Regions from separate parts of the Phytobacter sp. genome, predicted to be linked through region 2. Evidence: predicted binding sites of a transcription regulator. Region 2 holds the regulator's gene; the other holds the start of a gene.
The links. The regulator CRP, encoded in region 2, controls carbon source genes, mostly activating them, when cyclic AMP is high. The targets are predictions, from matches to a motif close to ATGTGANNNNNNTCACAT.
Positions count from the first base shown of each region.

Region 1 (7,930 bases), on a different contig from region 2:
TTCGTCTGTGCGAAGAGCATGCCATTCCGTGCGACTCGTTCCAGCTTTCGTCGGGTTACACCTCCATCAACGGCAAGCGCTACGTCTTTAACTGGAACTACGACAAAGTGCCGCAGCCAAAGGTGATGAGTCAGGCCTTCCACGATGCCGGGCTGAAACTTGCCGCGAATATCAAACCCTGCCTGTTGCAGGATCATCCGCGCTACAACGAAGTGGCTGAACGTGGGCTGTTTATTCGTGACTCCGAAACCAATGCACCGGAACGCTCCAGCTTCTGGGATGATGAAGGCTCCAACCTCGATTTCACCAACCCGGAAACGGTCCGCTGGTGGCAGGAAGGCGTGACCACCCAACTGCTGGAAATGGGCATCGACTCAACATGGAACGATAACAACGAATTTGAAGTCTGGGACGGCGAAGCGCGCTGCCACGGCTTCGGGCAAGAGATCGCCATTAAACATATTCGCCCGGTAATGCCGCTACTGATGATGCGCGCCTCGCTGGAAGCCCAACAGCGCTTCGCCCCACAAAAGCGCCCGTATCTGATTTCGCGCTCCGGCTGCGCAGGGATGCAGCGCTACGTGCAAACCTGGAGCGGCGATAACCGGACCAACTGGGACACGCTGCGTTACAACACGCGGATGGGGCTGGGCATGAGTCTTTCCGGGTTGTTTAACGTCGGTCACGATGTCGGCGGCTTTTCCGGTGATAAACCTGATGCCGAGCTGTTTGTACGCTGGGTACAAAACGGGGTGATGCACCCGCGTTTTACCATTCACTCGTGGAATGACGATCACACGGTCAACGAGCCCTGGATGTACCCGGGCGTGACGCCAGCTATCCGCAGTGCGATTGAGCTTCGTTATCGCTTGTTGCCGTATCTTTATACTCTGCTGTGGCAGGCACATGCTGATGATGAACCGATGCTGCGCCCGACCTTCCTCGATCACGAGCACGACCTGCAAACCTTTGAAGAGTGTGATGATTTCTTGTTAGGGCGGGACATACTGGTGGCCAGCGTTGTGGAGCCGGGTCAGCGTGAGCGTCGCCTCTGGCTGCCTGACAACGAAACCGGTTGGTACGATTTCTACACCCATGAGTGGTTCTCCGGCGGCCAGTGGATTGTGCGCGATGCCCCGCTGGAAAAATTGCCGTTAATGGTGAGAGCGGGGGCTGGTTTGCCGTTGAGCGAGCGGATTACCCATGTGTCAGTTGAAAAAGACGATACCCGTGAGCTCAAGCTGTTCCCGGTGAAAGGCGTCGGGCGTTCAACGGGTCTGCTGTTTGAAGATGACGGCGAATCCTGGGGCTACCAGAATGGCAATGCATTGTGGATCGAATGGGAGATGGCGTGCGACGGCACAAACATTCACCTGACGGTGACATCCAAAGGCGATTACCGCCCGGCATGGAAAGCGCTGAAGATCGCTTTACCGGCGGGTGAGAAACGCAAATTACTGGTGAATGGCGAAGAAAGGGGTGAATGGGTGTTGTAGCGAGGCCTGATGCCCTCACCCTAACCCTCTCCCACCGGGAGAGGGAACAGAAGCAACACTTCTTTCCCTAAGTATTTCGCGTTGCAGGAAGGCGGCAAACCTTTGAATCCCCGGGAGCTTACATAAGTAAGTGACCGGGGTGAACAGGTGAAGCCAACGCATCTGCAGCGTGAAAGACGACGGGAAATTACCCGTCAATCCCTTTACTGCGCAGGTAATCTTCGTAGTTACCGGAGAAGTCGACCACTTTCTCTGGGGTAATTTCAATCACTCGGGTCGCCAGAGAGCTAACAAACTCACGGTCATGGGAGACGAAGATCAGGGTGCCCTGATACATCTCCAGCGCCATGTTCAGCGACTCGATAGATTCCATGTCCAGGTGGTTAGTCGGTTCATCCATGATCAGGATGTTGGGCTTCTGCATCATCAGCTTGCCGAACAACATACGGCCCTTCTCACCACCGGAGAGCACCTTCGCTGGCTTCTTGATATCGTCCTGGCTGAACAGCAAGCGGCCAAGGAAACCACGCACTACCTGCTCATCGTCGCCTTCCTGCTTCCACTGGCTCATCCAGTCAAACACGGACAGATCGTTATCAAAATCGTCAGCGTGATCCTGCGCGTAGTAGCCAATTTGCGCATTTTCAGACCATTTTACGGTGCCGTTATCCGGTGCATGCTCGCCCACCAGCGTTTTCAGCATGGTAGATTTACCGACGCCGTTAGCACCGATAATGGCGATCTTCTCGCCCACTTCCATCATCAGGTTGAAGTTTTTAAACAGCGGACCGTTATCAAAACCTTTGGTCAGCGCTTCCACTTCCAGCGCATTACGGAACAGTTTCTTGTCCTGCTCGAAGCGGATGAACGGGTTCTGACGGCTGGAGGCTTTCACTTCATCCAGTTTGATTTTATCAATCTGGCGGGCACGGGAAGTTGCCTGGCGAGACTTGGAGGCGTTGGCGCTAAAGCGGCTGACGAAGGATTGCAGGTCAGCAATCTGCGCTTTTTTCTTGGCGTTGTCGGCCAGCAGACGTTCACGCGCCTGAGTGGCGGCGGTCATGTACTCGTCGTAGTTACCGGCGTAAACGCGCAGTTCACCGTAGTCCAGATCCGCCATGTGGGTGCAGACCATGTTGAGGAAGTGACGGTCGTGCGAAATGATGATCATGGTGCTTTCGCGTTCGTTCAGCGTCTGCTCCAGCCAGCGGATGGTGTCGATGTCCAGGTTGTTCGTCGGTTCATCGAGCAGCAGAATGTCCGGGTTAGAGAACAGTGCCTGCGCCAACAGCACACGCAGCTTCCAGCCAGGTGCGACTTCGCTCATCAGGCCGTAGTGCTGCTCGACCGGGATACCGACGCCGAGTAGCAGCTCACCGGCACGCGCTTCTGCGGAGTAACCGTCCATCTCGCCGTATTGGGTTTCGAGATCGGCCACTTTGTAGCCATCCTCTTCGCTCATTTCGGCAAGACCGTAGATGCGGTCACGCTCCTGTTTCACTTCCCACAATTCGCCATGGCCCATGATCACGGTATCCAGTACGGTGAAGGTTTCGAAGGCGAACTGATCCTGACGCAGCTTACCGATGCGCTCATTCGGATCGAGTGAGACGTTCCCCAGCGTAGGCTCTAAGTCGCTGCCGAGGATTTTCATAAAGGTTGATTTACCGCTCCCGTTAGCGCCAATCAGGCCGTAACGGTTGCCGCCGCCAAATTTGACGGAAATGTTTTCAAAGAGCGGCTTGCTGCCGAACTGCATGGTGACGTTGCTGGTAACTAACACGGAAGTATCCTGAAATGTGTGACAAACACCATATTATGCCACAATTCCGAATTAGATTCCTGCTTCGAAACGCAGGGCTAAAATGAAACCAAAGGGAAAAAAGTGTGATTTCGTACACATCTGAATTCCCTGCGCGGGGGAATGCACATATAATGCGCTCCCATCCAAGAAAGCATTATTAACCCAACGGCCTGTGGCACGAATCTCGCACAACATGAACATGAAATTAAAAACGCTTTTAGCGGCGGCGTTTGCCGTCGTAGGCTATTGCAATACCGCGTCTGCTGTTACTTACCCGCTGCCAACTGATGGTAGCCGTCTTGTCGGCCAGAACCAGGTCGTGACGATTCCGGAGGGCAACACCCAGCCACTGGAATATTTTGCAGCTGAATACCAGATGGGCCTTTCCAACATGACGGAAGCGAACCCTGGAATTGATGCCTTCCTGCCGAAAGGCGGCACCGTGATGAACATTCCTCAGCAGCTGATTCTGCCGGACACCGTTCATGAAGGTATCGTCATCAACAGCGCCGAAATGCGTCTGTACTATTACCCAGCGGGCACCAAAACCGTAATCGTACTGCCAATCGGTATCGGTCAGTTGGGTAAAGACACCCCAATCAACTGGACCACCAAAGTTGAACGTAAAAAAGCGGGTCCAACCTGGACGCCGACGGCGAAAATGCACGCTGAATACATTGCTGCGGGTGAGCCGCTGCCTGCGGTTGTTCCGGCTGGCCCGGATAACCCGATGGGCCTGTACGCGCTCTACATCGGTCGTCTGTATGCGATTCACGGCACCAACGCCAATTTCGGTATCGGTCTGCGCGTGAGCCACGGCTGTGTGCGTCTGCGTAACGACGACATCAAATTCCTGTTTGAAAACGTGCCGGTCGGCACCCGCGTTCAGTTCATTGATGAGCCAGTGAAAGCGACCACCGAGCCAGACGGTTCACGTTATGTTGAAGTCCATAACCCGCTGTCGACCACTGAAGCACAGTTCACCGAAGGCGAAATCGTGCCAATCTCTCTGACCAAAAGCGTTCAGGGTGTGACCAGCCAGTCTGATGTTGATCAGAGCATCGTAGACCAGGCGATTCAGAACCGTTCCGGTATGCCGGTACGTCTGAACTAAGCGATTGCTGCCAATAAAAAAGCGGGTCTGAGACCCGCTTTTTTTTATCCGTTATTCACCACAATCACACCGCCGTGATCGTAGCGGTAGTGGCAGTGGGCATACTCCAGCGGAGTGCCGTCTTCCAGGTAAATCACCTGCTCCACCTCCAGCACCGGATCGGTTTCCTCGCAGTTCAGGTATTTTTTGTCCTCTTCGCCCGGTTTAAGCGCCCGCACCACACGGTACGACCCCATGATTTTGAGCGACAGCGCATCCTGCACGTAGCTAAAGACTGAACTTTCGAGGTGCGAACGGTTAAGCCCTGGCACCAGGTTCACTGGCATCAGGGTAAACTCCAGCGACATGGGTTCACCTTCCAGCAAACGCAGACGAATGAAGTCATACACCGGATCGTCCGGCCCCACCAGCAGCGAGGCCTGCTCTTTTTCGCTGGGAAAACGCAGCTCAAACTTGATGATTTTACTGGTGACCTGGCCGACATGCTCCCAGGTTTTGGTGGCACCGTAGTAATCGCTGCCGGGTAAATCCCAGCGGCTGAGCTGCAGAAAATTTTTACGAATAAAAGTGCCCTGCCCCTGGCGGGTATAGACCAGCCCTTCGACGATCAGCTGGCGCATCGCCTGCTGAATGGTCATCCGGCTGGTGCTGAATTCATCCGCAAGGGCAAACTGATCGGGCAAGGGCTCGCTGGCGTTATACCGCTGGCTGAGGATTCGCTGTTTGATTTCCCGCGCAATAAGTATGTATTTCGCCGCCATTGCCTTTCCTTAGTTTTATTCAGTTATACCATTGTTTTTTAAGGCCACTCTCTCGGCTATCTTGAGGAAAGGCAGGTAGAAGAATACACCAAAGATGATGATTATCAACTGAACGACCACCGCCCGCCAGTCCCCGGCAGTGGCCAGCCAGGCGCTTAAAACTGGCGGTGTCGTCCAGGGGATCATCACCACGCATCTCGACATTAGCCCCAGCGTTGTGCAAAGCCAGGCGAAGTAAATACCGATGGCGGGCAACAGCACAAAGGGAACCATTAGCGGCAGGTTAAAAACGATCGGCAGGCCGAAAATCACCGGTTCGTTGATGTTAAACAAGCCTGGAGAGATCGAAAGCCTCGCCACCTGGTTAGCCGATTTTTGCTTTGAGAAAATAAATATAGCGATCAGCAGGGAGAGCGTGCTGCCCGTGCCACCAATCATGCCAAAGGTCGGCACAAAGATGCTGTTGATAATATGTGGAATCGGCTGCCCGTTGGCAAAGGCCAGCATGTTCTCGTTGGTATTGATGAGCAGGAACGGCTCCAGGATCACGCCGTTCACCACCGACTGATGGATACCCAGCGTAAACAGGAAGTTGCCGAAGCTATAAATGAAGAGCGTGCCCGGCAGACTGGTGTTGATCAACCGCAATGGTTGCTGAATCAGGGTGGTGATCAGATGGATCAGATCGGTGTGCAGCACGTTCGCCAGCAGCGCGGCCACAATGGCAAAACTCGACAGTGTGATGATGGTCGGAATAAGCGCCGAGAAAGACTTGCCCACCGCAGGCGGCACGTTTTCACCTAACGAAATGTTGAGTTTTTTGATACTCGCAATGCGAATAAACAGCTCGGTCGACAGCAGGCCGATAATCACCCCGGCGAAAATCCCGGTCGAACCAATGTTACCGAAGGAGAGCATCTGGCTGACGGTCACTACTGCTTTGCCGCCTTCAGGTATCACCTCCAGCTTCATCGGCATCATCATGATGTAGCTCGACAGCGCAATCACCACTGCCGAAACCGGGTTGTCAAAATTGCGGTTGCGCGCCAGTGACCAGGCGGTCATGGGCGCAATCAACAGCGCCGCAATGTTCAGCGTGCCATTAATGATGACATCCCCCCAGATTTTGAAACGCGCCAGCGTCTCACCTTCCAGGACCCACGGGAAGACCACGTTGTTTACCAGTACCGCCAACCCGGCCAGGATAAAAATCGGCATCACGGCGGCGAAGGCATCCCTTAGCGATCGTAGATGTACCTGACCTGCCAGGCGAGCGGAAAAATCGACAAACCTGTCGACAAAGGACGGCGTACTTTCGGTCTGTTTTGTGTCAGACATAATGGTCTCCCGTGAATGGCAGAAGCGGCCTTACGCTTTACATCTCGCGCCCGTTGGTGTGGATCACCTGTTTGAGCCAGGCGTAACTCTGTTTCGGAATGCGTTTCATGTCTTTCAGGTCATGGTTTTCACGGTTGACGTAGACCACGCCGTAGCGTTTACGCATATCGCCCTGCGAGCTAAGAATGTCGATAAGTCCCCAGCCGAGGTAGCCAATCACATGCGCACCATCTTCAAACATGGCGTCCTTCATGGCCTGCAGATGGTCGCGGTGATAAGCCACACGGTAGTCATCCTGAATCGGGTTCACGCCATCCCAGCTTTCAATCACTCCAATACCGTTTTCAATCGGGAAGACCGGCAGCCGCCAGTCGTTGTAGTAGCGGGTGATGATGGTACGAAAACCGAGCGGGTCAATCTGCCAGCCCCACTCTGTCGCCTTCAGATGCGGGTTGGGTACATCGCCCTGTTGCAGGTAGTAGTTGACCGGCGCGTCGGGGGTGATGGCGTCGCTGTCCATCGTTTTACTGGCGTAATAGCTGAAGGCCATGTAGTCGCTTTTCACCTGGCTGATGAGCGTTAAGTCTTCAGCCCGATAAATGTCGCCAAAACCTTCGCGTTCCACTACCGCCATCACCGCCGGGCTGTAACCCTGGCCGGCGAATACCCGCAGCAGATTCTGGTTGAGGAATTCGTCGTACTGCTGAGCGCAGAAAACGTCGCGCGGCTTGCAGGTTGCCGGGTACACAAGCTGGTGCGCCAGCATGCCGCCCATCAGCTTGCCAGGTTTCGTCTTATGCAGGTATTGGGTGAGTTGCACATGGGCCATCATCACGTGATGCTGAATCTGATAGAGCTCGCGCAGGGTTTTATCGCCCTTGAGATAACCGCCCACCTTGAAAGCTTCCGGCATGTGGTAGATGTTTTGTTCGTTAAAGGTCAACCACCAGGTCACCCGGTCGCCGAAGCAATCCATCATCTTCTGCCCATAACGCACAAAGGCATCCAGCACACGACGGTCGGTGAAGCCGTTGTATTTTTCCGCCAGCGCCAGCGGCATATCGAAGTGGTACAGGCAGATCATCGGCGCAATGCCACGGGCAATGAGATCGTTAATAAAGCGATCGTAAAACGCGATCCCCTCTTCATTGAACGCACCGTCACCGTCCGGGCAGACGCGGCTCCAGGAAATCTGGAAGCGATAGCAGTTCATACCGAGATCCTGCATACAAACAAAATCTTCGTCATAACGGTGATAGGAATCGGTCGCCACTTTCCAGTCAGAGGCAAATTCGCTGGCTTCACGAATGTCGTACACCGACGGCCCCTTCCCGCCTTCGTTCCATGCCCCTTCGGTCTGCATGCTGGAAACCGAATTGCCCCATAAAAAGCCTGGCGGTAGCGTTTTAGTCATCTC
Region 1 is NZ_JCACPZ010000004.1:590,182-598,111, forward strand. It holds gene AC5JPW_RS06805 (glycoside hydrolase family 31 protein) at 1-1,496, shown strand, start outside; gene AC5JPW_RS06810 (ABC-F family ATPase) at 1,684-3,279, opposite strand; gene ldtB (L,D-transpeptidase) at 3,494-4,414, shown strand; gene AC5JPW_RS06820 (GntR family transcriptional regulator) at 4,459-5,175, opposite strand; gene AC5JPW_RS06825 (PTS sugar transporter subunit IIC) at 5,191-6,513, opposite strand; gene AC5JPW_RS06830 (glycoside hydrolase family 1 protein) at 6,551-7,927, opposite strand.
Region 1: a site for CRP is predicted at 3,296-3,313, ahead of AC5JPW_RS06810 (ABC-F family ATPase). Genes of this name have one in related genera too.

Region 2 (7,930 bases):
TGTGGATACTGCGCTCGATGGGAAACTTTATAACCGTCGATTGCCAAGATTGGATTCATTTTCATGGTGTTATCTCCCTTAAGCCTTAAAAATGGTGTCAATATCAATAAGCTCAACGCGCGGTTCACGCAGCGCTGATGACATATAAGAGGTTGTGGTGTAAATGGCGTCGATGCCATTATTCAGCAGGTTTTCCACCCCTTTGGAAAACACACCGTGGGTGACATACAGGCTCACGCTGCGCGCACCGGCATCGCGTAACACCTGCGCTGAACCAATAAAAGTCCCGCCCGCATCGCAAAGGTCGTCGACAATCAACACATCTTTGCCTGCCACGTCACCCGAGACCAGCGCAAAGCCGGTCAGGTTGCCGGTTGCCACATCACGCTCCTTGGTCAGGATGGCGTAATCTCGCGCACCGCTGGCTTTTGCCACGTTATGAATTTTCTTTAATGCCCCCGCATCGGGTGCAACCAGCATCAGTTTGCCCGCGCCTATTGCCTGACGCAGGCGTTCGCTTTGCATCAGGCAGGTCTCCTGAGCAATCACCACGCTGTTGTTGATCGCCGCTGCTGCCGCATCGCTGTGCGGATCCAGCAAGAAGACTCTGCTGAAGTTCAGCGTATTCAACTGGGTGGCAAACACTTTGAGCGCAAAACTGTCGCCGTTAACCATATGCCGGTCCTGACGCGCCCAGGGCAGCCAGGCCAGTTCAAGATGACTAACTGTAATGTCGGTAACATGACGCACGGCATCGACCAGTTGTGCTAACAACATGAAATCGTTCATATCACGCATGGCCGCAACGCGAATCCGCATGATCTGAGCAAAACGAGGCAGCTCGCCGCTCACTTTCAGCCATACTGCACCATCAGGAAAGACGCCACGTTCGATTTCAATCTGTTGATTATCCAGTGTTAGCTCGATTTTACTGGTCATGATTCACCTCACCACTCAATTAATGTCCCTAAGACACATACAATATTGTCTATAAGACACTTACTCGCAAGTATTTTTTTAACCAATGCGCAAAAACCGCATTAACCCCATGATATATAGCTAAATAAAAGTTACCTTGCCGCACTCTGGCAGACTGATAAACTTGTGGCGTGTTGAACAGGATGAGTAAACGATGATCAGCGAAGCAGAGTATCTGGATTCATATGATGCCAGCCGGTTCCCTTCACCTCTGGTGACGGTAGACAGTGTGCTGTTCACGCTGCATGACAAGGCGCTTTGCGTTTTATTGGTGGAGCGCGCGAGCCAGCCGCAGCAAGGCCGCTGGGGCTTACCGGGCGGCTTTATCGATATGGAACAGGATGAATCAACGCGCGCCACTGCGCTGCGTAAACTCACCGAGAAAACGGGCGTCTCCCCCTCCTGGCTGGAACAGCTGGATACCTTTTCCGGGGCAAAGCGTGACCCACGCGGCTGGAGCCTGACCATCGCCTGGTATGCGTTAATCTCATGGGTCGCCTGCGCGCCACATATCGCAAGCGTGAGCGACGCCAGATGGGTGCCGGTCGGCGCGATTGATGATGTCAGTCTGGCGTTCGATCACCGGGAGATAATTCAGACTGCACTGCAGCGGTTACGGCAGAAAACGATGTACTCTTTACTGCCTGTTTATTGTCTACCTGATACGTTTACCCAGACGCAATTGCAGGAGGCGACAGAGATAATCCTCGGCCAGCCTATCCAGCGAAAGAGCCTGATTCGCCGCTTCGAGGCCTCGGGCATGTTTGAAGAGACTGGCGAGAGCGTGGCAACAGGGGCGCGAAAAGCGCGCTTGTGGCGGCGTAAGCCGGATGTCGACATCCATCTCTTTTCCCGTAATTTACTGGCGGATTAGCCTGTAACACACACGTAGCCCATGAAATGAGCAAACGTAAACATTGCGTGTTGTTATAGTCGTCCCCCAACAATTTATTGATTTTCCGTACTATGGCTGAAATTACCCCCTCACGACTTTCGGAAATTGAAGAGAATACGCAGGATTTCCGCCCGATGCGCGGTGGGCGTAACCCTCATTTCCAGACCATGCTGCCGCGTGTGATTCGCCGCAAGCTGGGTTTTACACCCACCTGGCAACGCCTCGAACTGCCGGATGGTGATTTTGTCGACCTGGCGTGGAGCGAAGACCCTCATCAGGCCAAACATAAACCCCGGCTGGTGGTCTTCCACGGGCTGGAAGGCAGCCTGCATAGCCCTTATGCTCATGGCCTGATCGAAGCAGCAAAAGCCCGTGGCTGGCTGGGCGTGGTCATGCATTTTCGTGGCTGCAGTGGCGAACCTAATCGTCTTAATCGTATTTATCACTCCGGTGAGACCGAAGACGGCACCTGGTTCCTGCACTGGCTAAAACGTGAGTTTGGTGAGGCTCGCACCGCCGCCGTTGGGTACTCATTGGGCGGCAATATGCTTGCCTGCCTGCTGGCAAAAGAGGGCAACCATGTGCCTCTGGATGCCGCCGTGATTGTCTCCGCGCCTTTTGTGCTGGAAGCGTGCAGCGCGCATATCGAAAAAGGCTTTTCGCGGGTGTATCAGCACTACTTGCTGAATTTGCTCAAAGGCAACGCATCGAGAAAACTGAAAGCGTACCCCGGCACTTTGCCAATCGATCTGCTGCAGCTAAAACGGGTGCGCCGGTTGCGTGAATTCGATGATTTGATCACGGCGCGCATTCATGGCTTTGCTGACGCCATTGATTACTATCGTCAGTGCAGCGCCATGCCGTTATTAAACAAAATCACCTGCCCTACGCTCATCATCCATGCGAAAGATGATCCCTTTATGGACAGCCATGTGATCCCGGATCCGGCAACGCTGCCGCCCTGCGTGGAGTATCAGTTGACCGAACACGGTGGTCACGTCGGCTTTGTAGGTGGCACCCTGATGCGGCCAGAAATGTGGCTTGAGAAACGTATCCCTGACTGGCTGAAAACCTGGCTGGAAGACTAAGATGATTATTCCCTGGCAAGATCTGGCGCCTGAAACGCTGGATAACCTTATTGAGAGCTTTGTCTTGCGCGAAGGCACTGATTATGGTGAACATGAACGCGCGTTTGCCCAAAAAGTTGCTGATGTTAAGCGACAACTAAAAAGCGGCGAAGCCGTGCTGGTGTGGTCGGAATTACACGAAAGCGTCAACATCATGCCACGCACACAGTTTCGCGATTAACAAAGCTCAAGCGAACATCATCGCTATTTTCTGGAGTCGCTATGTCTGCTAAACATCCGGTTATCGCTGTTACAGGCTCCAGCGGTGCGGGAACCACCACCACCAGCCTCGCGTTTCGTAAAATTTTCGCCCAACTCGATCTGCATGCTGCTGAAGTTGAAGGCGACAGTTTTCACCGCTACACCCGTCCCGAAATGGACATGGCGATTCGCAAGGCGCGAGATTTAGGCCGTCACATCAGCTATTTTGGCCCTGAAGCCAATGACTTCGGACTACTGGAACAGACGTTTATCGAGTACGGCCACACGGGTAAGGGCCAGGCACGCAAATACCTGCACACCTATGACGAAGCGGTTCCCTGGAATCAGGTTCCTGGAACCTTTACACCCTGGCAGCCGCTGCCGGAGCCAACGGACGTACTGTTCTATGAGGGATTGCACGGTGGTGTGGTCACACCGCAGCATGACGTCGCACGCCATGTGGATCTGCTGGTGGGCGTGGTGCCTATCGTCAACCTGGAATGGATGCAAAAACTGGTGCGGGATACCAGCGAACGCGGCCACTCCCGTGAAGCGGTAATGGATTCCGTGGTGCGTTCAATGGACGACTACATCAACTTCATTACGCCGCAGTTTTCTCGTACCCATATTAACTTCCAGCGCGTCCCCACCGTCGACACCTCTAACCCGTTTGCGGCCAAAGTCATTCCGTCGCTGGATGAAAGCTTTGTGGTGATTCATTTCCGCAATCTGGAAGGCATTGATTATCCCTGGCTGCTAGCCATGTTACAGGGTTCGTTTATTTCTCATATGAATACGTTAGTGGTGCCGGGCGGCAAAATGGGGCTGGCGATGGAACTCATCATGACACCGCTGGTAGAACGGCTGATGGAAGGTAAGAAAATCGAGTAACATCAGTCCCCTCTCCCCGTGGGAGAGGGTCAGGTTGAGGGCATCAGACCGCACAATGCCCTCAACCCATCACGCTTCAATCACTTCATACGAGTGCGTGATATTCACCGCTTTTTCCAGCATCAGCGCAACAGAGCAATACTTCTCAGCTGAAAGGTCTACTGCACGCGACACCGCGGCATCTTTCAACGCTTTGCCTGTCACAATGAAATGCAGATTGATGTGGGTGAACAGACGTGGCGCTTCTTCACGACGCTCGGATGTCAATTTCACCTCGCAATCCGTCACGTCATGACGCCCTTTTTGCAGGATAGAAACCACATCGATAGCGCTGCATCCGCCTGCGGCCATCAGTACCATCTCCATCGGGCTCGGGGCTTTATCGCCTGAGTTACCGTCCATCAAAATCTGGTGCCCGGAAGCAGACTCACCCAGGAACGTCAAACCTTCAACCCATTTCACACGAGCATGCATTTTAATTAACTCCGGAGTAGCAATTTTCTCTACAGATTACGCGTACATAAGAAAACTCGCAACGGAAGGCGACCTGCGTCAAGCTGAAGCGAGACACCAGGAGACAGGCGATTAAAGCTATGCTAAAACAGTCTGGATGCTACAGTGATACATTGATGTACTGCATGTACGCAGAGGACATCACATCTTAGAGGCCGCAGACATGTCTGACGGTGCACTTCCCAGGTATCGGGAAGACAGATTGCAACCCCAGTCACAGGGCGCAGATCCTGAGTCTGGAGCCAGCTTATAACAGAGGATAACCGCGCATGGTGCTTGGCAAACCGCAAACAGACCCGACTCTCGAATGGTTCTTGTCTCATTGCCATATTCATAAGTACCCGTCGAAGAGCACGCTGATTCACCAGGGTGAAAAAGCGGAAACGTTGTATTACATCGTCAAAGGCTCAGTGGCTGTGCTCATCAAGGATGAAGAAGGGAAAGAGATGATCCTCTCTTACCTTAACCAGGGCGATTTTATTGGTGAACTGGGTCTGTTCGAAGAAGGTCAGGAGCGCAGTGCATGGGTACGCGCCAAGACCGCTTGTGAAGTGGCCGAAATTTCCTACAAAAAATTCCGTCAGTTGATCCAGGTAAACCCGGATATTCTGATGCGCTTGTCCTCGCAGATGGCGCGCCGCCTGCAGGTCACTTCGGAAAAAGTCGGCAACCTCGCCTTCCTCGATGTGACAGGCCGTATTGCTCAGACGTTACTGAATCTGGCGAAACAACCCGACGCAATGACCCACCCGGACGGTATGCAAATTAAAATAACCCGTCAGGAAATTGGTCAGATCGTGGGCTGTTCTCGTGAAACCGTTGGCCGCATCCTGAAGATGCTCGAAGATCAGAACCTGATCTCCGCTCACGGTAAAACGATCGTCGTGTACGGAACACGTTAATCTCCGAACGGCGCATTGCCCCTGGCAGTGCGCCGTTTTTGTTTCCCCATGTGGCGCAGGCTGATTTACCACCCCGAAATCAACTATGCACTGCGACAAACGCTGGTGTTATGCCTGCCTGTGACCGTTGGCTTGATTGTGGGCCGACTGGATTTAGGGCTGCTTTTCTCATTAGTCCCCGCCTGTTGCAACATCGCTGGTCTCGACACGCTGCATAAGCGCTTCTTCAAGCGCGTGATTATTGGCGGCTCGCTTTTTGCTGGCAGCAGTCTCGCGGTGCAATTTTTGCTTTTTGAAAACATCCCCCTGCCGCTTATTTTGACCCTGTTGACGCTTATCCTCGGTGTCACTGCAGAAATCAGCGCGCTGCACGGCAGGTTGCTCCCCGCGTCACTGATTGCCGCCATTTTCACCCTGAGCCTTGCGGGCAATATGTCGGTATGGGAACCGCTGTTGATCTACAGCCTTGGCACGCTGTGGTATGGCGCATTTAACGCCTTCTGGTTCTGGCTCTGGCGAGAGCAGCCGCTGCGTGAGTCGTTGAGTTTGCTCTATCGTCAGTTGGCCGATTACTGCGAAGCAAAATACAGCATGCTGACCCAACACGCGGACCCGGAAAAAGCCCTGCCGCCGCTGCTGGCGCGTCAGCAAAAAGCAGTGGACATGATTAGCCAGTGCTACCAGCAACTGCATATGCTGGCGGCAAATCAGAATGGTGATTACAAAAGATTAAGGCGGGTCTTCCAGGTGGCGCTGGATTTACAGGAACACATTGCCGTTAGCCTGCATCAGCCCCAGGAAGTGCAGGAACTGGTGGAACGCAGCCACGCTGAAGAGGTGATCCGCTGGAACGCGCAAACCGTCGCTGCACGGTTGAGGGTAATCGCGGACGATATTCTCTATCACCGCTATCCCCAGCGTTTCAACATGGAAAAGCAGATCAGTGCGCTGGAGAAAATTGCCCTCCAGCATCCGGATAACCCGGTAGGCCAGTTCTGCGCCTGGCATTTCAGCCAGATTGCCCGTGTGCTGCGTACTCAGCGCCCACTCTATATTCGCGATTTAATGGCAGAAAAGCAGCGCCGTCTGCCGCTCATTCCGGCGTTGAAAAGCTACCTCTCCTTCAAATCCGCGGCCTTACGGAACGCCGCACGCATCAGCGTCATGCTGAGCGTAGCCAGCCTGATGGGCAGCGCGCTGCATTTGCCTAAACCCTACTGGATTATGATGACGGTCATGTTCGTCACTCAGAACGGCTACGGCGCAACGCGGGTGCGCATCCTGCACCGGGCGGCAGGCACTATGGCTGGGTTGATTATCGCCGGGGCCACGCTGCACTACCATGTGCCGGAGGGCTACACGCTCGCCACCATGCTTATCGTCACGCTGATAAGCTACCTGATCATTCGTAAAAGCTACGGCTGGGCGATGGTGGGCTTTACCCTGACGGCGGTGTACACGCTCCAGTTACTGACGCTGAATGGTGAGCAGTTTATCGTGGCCCGGCTTATCGATACCCTGATTGGTTGTTTGATTGCCTTTGGCGGCATCCTCTGGCTCTGGCCGCAGTGGCAAAGCGGGCTGCTGCGTCGTAACGCCCATGATGCTCTGGGTACTTACCAGGAGGCTATCCAGCTTATTCTCAGCAACGATCCGCAGGCTACGCCACTGGCCTGGCAGCGAATGCGCGTCAACCAGGCTCACAACGCTTTATTTAACTCGCTCAACCAGGCGATGCAGGAGCCCGGTTTCGATACGCGCTATCTGTCGGATATGAAATTGTGGGTTACCCACAGCCAGTTTATTGTCGAGCATATCAATGCCATGACAACGCTTGCGCGCGAGCACACCATGCTCACGCCGGATTTAGCGCAGCGGTACTTACAGTCGTGTGAGATTGCCCTGCAGCGCTGTCAGCAGCGGCTGGAGTATGACGGGCCGGGAGAGTCGGGGGATGTAAATATTCTGGAAGCGCCGGAGACGATGACCCACGGCCCGATGAGTACGCTGGAACAGCATCTGCAACGTATTCTGGGGCATCTGAGCACCATGCACACCATTTCGTCGGTAGCATGGCGTCAGCGCCCACATCACGGTATCTGGTTAAACCGTCGGTTACGACGTTAGCCGTTAACCACTTTTGCAACCGCTTTAGCAAAGCGGCTCATGCCTTCTTCGATATCGCTCTCTTCAACGATAAGCGCAGGCGCAAAACGCATCACATCAGGCCCGGCATTCAGCACCATCACCCCTGCATCAGCAGCAGCCAGCAGGAAATCACGTGCACGGCCTTTGAATTGCGGTGTCAGTTCAGCACCAATCAACAGGCCCATGCCGCGAATATCGCTGAAGATATTGTACTGCGCGTTGATGTTTTGCAGATGCTTCACAAACAGCTCGCGCTTCGCATTCACCCCGTTTAA
Region 2 is NZ_JCACPZ010000001.1:532,258-540,187, reverse strand. It holds gene AC5JPW_RS02485 (nicotinate phosphoribosyltransferase) at 1-65, opposite strand, end outside; gene prs (ribose-phosphate diphosphokinase) at 79-939, opposite strand; gene AC5JPW_RS02475 (NUDIX hydrolase) at 1,133-1,852, shown strand; gene AC5JPW_RS02470 (hydrolase) at 1,945-2,961, shown strand; gene AC5JPW_RS02465 (YheU family protein) at 2,963-3,181, shown strand; gene AC5JPW_RS02460 (phosphoribulokinase) at 3,223-4,092, shown strand; gene AC5JPW_RS02455 (OsmC family protein) at 4,162-4,566, opposite strand; gene crp (cAMP-activated global transcriptional regulator CRP) at 4,875-5,507, shown strand; gene AC5JPW_RS02445 (YccS/YhfK family putative transporter) at 5,556-7,634, shown strand; gene argD (bifunctional acetylornithine/succinyldiaminopimelate transaminase) at 7,631-7,930, opposite strand, start outside.